3 regions of the Alkalimarinus alittae genome follow, and region 3 is predicted to be linked to each of the others. Evidence: predicted binding sites of a transcription regulator. Region 3 holds the regulator's gene; each other region holds the start of a gene.
What was found. The regulator sigma-54, encoded in region 3, starts transcription at its own class of promoters, with help from an activator protein. The targets are predictions, from matches to a motif close to GTTGGCACGNNNNTNGNNT.

Region 1 (2,269 bases), 310 kb from region 3:
CTCAAAACACCGTCGTCGACTGACTCATCAACCACCACAACACTGTTTGCTTTAGCTTGTGTCGTAACCGTCACGTCGTCTTTGGTCAACGCACCATTACTCATCTCTTGGCGCCCTTCTATCCTTGCACCTAGACGAATCGCAGCTTGTTGCAGCGCATCTTCCCTAGCCTGTTTTCGCGCCAACTCATACTGCCCATCTACAATGTTTGCACGCCCTGTCACTTGAACCCACTCTGCCTGGGTTGCCGAAGACAAACAGAGCAAAAAAGCCATAAATAGAGCTGAAGACACGTGCGTCTTAATGGTCATATATAATCCTCATAAGTCGCTAACACGACAAGCAGCCTGCTACTTTAAATAATAGAGACTATCATTAGATTTACTGGTCACTGTAATATCGCCTGCCGAGTCATTGCCATGAGGTAACGGTAGTCTGCAGTCTTCGTTATATCGAAAATGATTTACGTGAGATAAACACTCTCTAAAGCGAGGCTCTAGCAACAATTCAACGACTGTCTCATATGTGCCTCCTTTATGCTCTGTGACAGTAATGACTTTAGCACCACGAATCACGCTATCGACCATCGTTCTGTAATTATCGTGCTCTAAAACAAAGTCACTCACCGTTGACGCGCCGAATATTACCGTGCCATAAACTCGTTCAGCTAAGGCTCTATAAGCATCTAACCTTGAAGCCCGCATTGCCATTAGTCGCTTGCGCTCTGAGAGTCTATCTTTATCATTTTCATAAGTACCATAACCCGACACTCTAATTAAAATAGGAGGCAGTGCTTCAGTACGACTATTCGCTTCTGAGTCATCGTCAACTGTACCTGCACAAGATGACAAAAGCCCAATCAAGGTAGCCATCAAAATCAGTCTTGAAACATATTTCATAAAAAACCTACCGTATACGTTTATGTATATTTTTATGTTTTAGCAGCACGACGCGATCAAAACTAACTGACAAAGCGTTGGCGGTTAACGAGATTAATTAAACTTACATGAAAAAGTCATGCCACAATTATCAAGCCTATTAAGTCATATACCGGCAAAGGACTGCCCCTTTGTATTTGTTATTTACATTTAAAGGTTATCCATTGCCACTTCAGTAAATTTTTAGGGCTATTCGTTACAAACAAAAACACTTTGTCACGTCTAAATCAGCTATTTCAGCCTAAGCTTAAGGGAATAGCATTAGCATAAGCCTAGGCATCAGCTAATTAATAGCCTCGTGTTCTTTGAACGAATTAGACCATACCCACTTAAACCGTATCCCTTTAGTCAACTGATAACGTAAGGACCTTACCTCCATGAAACATAAACTCCTCGCTATTTCTATCGGGTTAGTTGTTGCACAAAGCCAAACAGCATTCGCTGCACCTAATGGATTTCAAGATGCACGATCATTCGCCATGGGCGGGACAGGTGTTGCCTCTTCAAGCCCTGCGAGTGCCAGCTTTCACAACCCAGCACTGTTAGCGATAAAACATGAAGAAAAACACGATGGATTTGGCTTGATACTTCCTTCGTTCAATATCAAGTACGCAGATGACGAAGAAGTCATCGACCAAATTGATGACATCCAGAGTGAAATAGATACCTTCAACTCAGCAGTGAGAAACAGCAATCAGGCCGCTATTCAAGCCTCAGCGACAAAATTAAGCGGTCAGTTTTCAAAGCTGAACAAAGACACCGCAAAGGTCGATGCCGGCCTAGGTGCTGCATTAGTTATCCCCAATCAAACTTTTGCGGTCAGTGTATTTCTTGATGGTTCAGTTAAAGGCACGGTTAGAGGCGACATAGCTCAAAGCGATCTAGCCTATTTAGATGCCGTCGCTGCAGGCACTCAACCCGCAACAGAACTAAATGAGTCAAATACAAACATCAACTCAGAAGCCACGGCTATAGTAGGGGGTCTAAGTGAATTCGGCGTAAGCTTTGCTACCGCTTTTGATATGAACGGCAACACCTTCACCGTTGGCGTCTCCCCTAAGTACGTATCACTGATCACTTACGAGTACGCCGCGAACATTACCTCATTTGATGACGAAGATGTTGATGCCGATAACTATGAAACCAATGACAGTACATTTAATATGGACCTTGGGGTTGCGTATCAATTTGGCCAAGACAAGCAATGGATAGCCGGCCTTAGTATTCGTAATATTATTCCGACTGACCTGAAAACAAAATCGGGCCTCAGTATGAACGTTGATCCACAAGCGACCGTCGGCATTGCCTATACACGCGATGTATTTACCCTA
Region 2 (2,269 bases), 760 kb from region 3:
ATTGGTTTCAATTGTACTTTCAAGAAAATCGTGAATTTACCTTAAGCCTTGTAAAAAGGGCAGAAAGAGCAGGTTATACGAAATTAGTGGTAACGATAGATGCGCCATTACACGGTATTCGAAATAGAGCTCAGAGAGCAGGTTTTGAACTACCAGCAGGTATTACTGCTATAAATTTAATAGATAGACCTCCGTTACCCCGAAAAATATTAGAGTCGCATGAAAGCGTCGTCCTACAAGGTATGATGAGTGAAGCCCCCACATGGAATGATATAGATTGGCTGCTCAGCGTAACATCGCTGCCCATTATTTTAAAAGGTATCTTGCATCCAGAAGATGCAAAAATTGCAAAAAATAAAGGAGTAGCCGGCCTGATTATCTCTAATCATGGTGGTAGAGCGCTGGACTGTGTCCCTTCTGGCCTTGATGTGTTACCTGCTATCCGTCAGTCGCTCGGCAAACGCTATCCTTTACTATTAGATGGCGGTATAGAGCGAGGAACCGATATATTCAAAGCGTTAGCCTTAGGTGCAAACGCGGTGTTGATAGGGCGGCCTCAACTATATGCATTATCGGTAGCTGGAGCGCTAGGTGTGGCGAGTATGTTACGTATTCTTAGAGAGGAGCTTGAAGTTACGATGGCACTTGCCGGTACCGACACTCTTGAGAAAATAACACCGCAATATTTACAGCGAATAAACTGTGACTGCACCAATCCTAACCACTAAAACCGTTAATGCATTTCTTTAGTGCTTCCACGCGCGTCTTCACATAAATAATCATTGTTTCAATACCTTACAAATAACGGATAAAGCCGTGTATTTATCAATATACGGCTTTTGGCATGGTTATCGCAATTACCTGATTAGCGAAACTAATGTTAAACGTGTTGGAGTGATCTGTATGAATAAGTTAGATGTGACTGAAGCAATTATCTTATTGAAAAAAGAGAAAGATCTTACTTGGGAAGCCATAGCTGAATATATTGGCATGTCACCTGTTTGGACAACGTCTGCTTGTCTAGGAATGAATAGCTGCTCAGAAGATGTGGCAAGTAAGCTGATTGAGTTTATTGGCTTACCCTCAGAGGCTAAAGCCGTTTTAATGGCTTACCCTACAAAAGAGTGGGATAAATCCATTCCTCAAGACCCTCTTATTTATCGGCTATATGAAGTCGTTGGCGTTTATGGTGAGACTTTAAAAGAAGTAATTCAAGAAAAGTTCGGTGATGGAATTATGAGCGCAATAGACTTTACGATGGATGTAGATAAAGAAGAAAACCCTAAAGGAGATCGAGTAATCCTAACGCTCAATGGTAAATTTCTACCTTATAAATCGTGGTGATCTAAAGTGGTGCAATTTATCGGATCTGTACTCAATGGAATGCACCGTAATAATACTTATTTGATAATGATAAGTCTTTAATTTTAAAAAAATATAATAAAAACAAGGTTTTGAAAGTTGGCATTTATAATGCTTATACATATTTAACTATTATTCAATATTAATCTAGAGAGAGCATTTATGGCTTATATAGAACCTAGCGAGTTTGTCACCAAAATGGTTGATGCTGGCGAATCTAAGGTCTACATGTCAACCAAAGATACACTTATACGTGCCTTTATGGCTGGCGCCATACTGGGGCTTGCTGCGATATTTGCAATAACCGTTGCGATTAAGACAGGTAGCCCGCTTATTGGCGCTATTCTTTTCCCTGTTGGTTTTATCATGCTTTATTTAATGAAGTTTGATTTGCTCACCGGTGTGTTTACCTTAGTACCATTAGCACTTCTTGATAAACGACCTGGTGTTACGTTTTCGGGTGTAATGCGTAATTGGGGCTTGGTGTTTCTGGGTAATTTCGCAGGCGCACTGACCACGGCCTTTTTTATGTCGTTTATATTGACCTACGGTTATTCGATTGACGGGGGTGCGATTGCTGCCAAAGTGAGTGCGATAGGTGAGTCTCGAACTTTGGGTTATCAATCACATGGCTTTTCAGGCTGGTTGACCATCTTTGTACGTGGAATGCTGTGTAACTGGATGGTTTCAATGGGGGTTGTCGGTGCGATGATTTCAACATCTGCTGGCGCTAAAATGGCAGCAATGTGGATGCCTGTAATGCTGTTCTTTTTCATGGGGTTTGAACACTCAATCGTTAACATGTTTTTATTCCCTTTCTCAATGATTATGGGGGGAGACTTTACCGTAATGGATTACTTATTATGGAATGAACTTCCAACGGCATTAGGTAATCTAGTGGGTGGCT
Region 3 (2,269 bases):
CTAAGTGTAAAAGATAACCTAATGGCGATACTTGAGACGCGAAAAGATCTGTCAAAAGCAGAGCGCATAGAAAAAATGGAAACACTTCTGCAAGAGTTTCATATTACCCACATCAAAGATAGCTTAGGCATGAGTTTGTCAGGGGGTGAGCGACGTAGGGTAGAAATCGCACGAGCACTCGCTACGGAGCCTCACTTTATACTGCTCGATGAACCATTTGCAGGTGTTGATCCAATTTCAGTCAGCGATATTAAGCAAATTGTCACACACCTGAAAGAAAAAGGCATCGGCGTCTTAATAACCGACCATAACGTCAGGGAAACCCTTGATATTTGTGAGAAAGCGTATATCGTGAGCGATGGACATATTATTGCTTCAGGAACAGCTGAAGACGTTTTATCAAACCAGCAGGTTAAAGATGTATACCTAGGGGATGAATTTAAATTGTGACCCTTTATCTCGGCAATCACTACTAATTTTTAGATCTCCTTACTAGAATGTTATTAATAGTAAATAATAAAACAACGCACTCAGAAGTGGTTTACACTAAAACGTATACAGTCTATTTGAGTGACGTAATAATAGGGAGACCTTGTTCATTGATGTTTTTGTATAAGGCGGAAAATAATACATGGTCATGAAAGCATCACTTCAGCTAAAGCTTGGCCAACAGCTGACGATGACCCCTCAACTGCAACAGGCAATACGCCTACTGCAGCTTTCTACTCTAGACCTTCAACAGGAGATTCAAGAAGCCCTTGAGTCAAACCCTATGTTGGAAGTTTCTGATGACGATAGAAACAGCTCAGAAAGCACCGACTCTAACGCCGAATCAGATTCAAATACACAGAGTACTTCAGAAGATTTGACCGCCACTGCAACAGAGACGCCTGCTGAGCAAGGTTCCGAAGATATTATGAACTCGGAGGACTGGTCAGATAGCATACCTAATGACTTGCCCGTCGATACAGCTTGGGACGATATATACCCTAACAACGCGCCTTCGGGTCCTGCGCCAGAAGAAGATAGTGACTTTGAGTCTCGAAACAGCGTAGGCGAATCATTGCAAGACCATCTGCTATGGCAACTTAACCTAACGCCAATGTCTGATGTCGACAAGTTAATAGGCATGTCAATCATTGACTCTATTAACACTGACGGCTACCTCTCCAGTACGCTAGAAGAAATATTATCGGGCTTTACCGAATCGTATCAAGATGAAATAGACGCGCACGAAGTAGAGCTGGATGAAATACAAGCTGTTCTCAAGCGCATACAGCATTTTGACCCGCCCGGGGTTGCCAGTAGAGATCTTCAAGAATGCTTGCTGATACAACTCAATCAACTGCCCAGCGAAACGCCTTGGCTTCCTCAGGCAAAGCTAGTTATTAACCACTACCTTAACTTACTAGGTAATCGAGACTACGCTCAACTCATAAGACGTAGCCGTATTAAAGAATCCGACTTAAAGCTGGTCATAAAACTTATTCAGTCACTCAACCCTCGTCCCGGTGAAGAGATCAGTGGCGACACCCCTGAATATGTTATACCTGATGTGGTCGTTAAAAAAGTCAATGACCGGTGGAAGGTTGAGCTTAACCCTGAGATAGCGCCAAAGATACGCGTCAACTCAGGTTATGCATCTCTCGTTAAGCGTGCAGATAGCAGTGCTGACAACACCTATTTAAAAGATCAGTTGCAAGAAGCCAAGTGGTTTATCAAAAGCTTACAAAGTCGTAATGAGACTCTTCTGAAGGTTTCGAGTAAGATCGTTGAACACCAGCAAGGCTTTTTAGATCACGGTGAAGAAGCGATGAAACCGTTGATTTTGCATGACATTGCTGAAGCGGTTGAAATGCATGAATCGACTATTTCGAGAGTAACAACACAAAAATACATGCATACACCTAGAGGCATATTTGAGCTTAAATACTTCTTTTCTAGTCATGTAAGCACCGCTTCGGGTGGAGAATGCTCATCAACCGCAATTAGAGCGATCATTAAAAAGCTAGTCGCAGCCGAGTCAGCGAAAAAGCCATTAAGTGATAGCAAAATTGCGACTATTCTTGACGAACAAGGCATAAAAGTAGCTAGGCGAACCATTGCAAAATACCGTGAGGCAATGTCAATTCCGCCATCGAATGAACGTAAACGACTCATATAGCAGTCATTAGTGATAAACATTTAAAATTAAACGGTTACGGATCAATAAATTGCCCTATTGATATGCTAAGATCAATTAAACATAACGTTAATTCCTACTGAACGT

Region 1: NKI27_RS15510 (LPP20 family lipoprotein) is a predicted target of sigma-54. The motif match lies at 1,007-1,025, and genes of this name have one in related genera.
Region 2: cynS (cyanase) is a predicted target of sigma-54. The motif match lies at 839-857, and genes of this name have one in related genera.

What each region holds. Positions count from the first base shown of each region.
Region 1 is NZ_CP100390.1:3,440,092-3,442,360, forward strand. It holds gene NKI27_RS15505 (flagellar assembly protein FlgT) at 1-311, opposite strand, end outside; gene NKI27_RS15510 (LPP20 family lipoprotein) at 351-899, opposite strand; gene NKI27_RS15515 (conjugal transfer protein TraF) at 1,316-2,269, shown strand, end outside.
Region 2 is NZ_CP100390.1:2,365,979-2,368,247, reverse strand. It holds gene NKI27_RS10750 (alpha-hydroxy acid oxidase) at 1-728, shown strand, start outside; gene cynS (cyanase) at 904-1,344, shown strand; gene NKI27_RS10740 (formate/nitrite transporter family protein) at 1,525-2,269, shown strand, end outside.
Region 3 is NZ_CP100390.1:3,129,880-3,132,148, forward strand. It holds gene lptB (LPS export ABC transporter ATP-binding protein) at 1-450, shown strand, start outside; gene NKI27_RS14220 (RNA polymerase factor sigma-54) at 638-2,164, shown strand.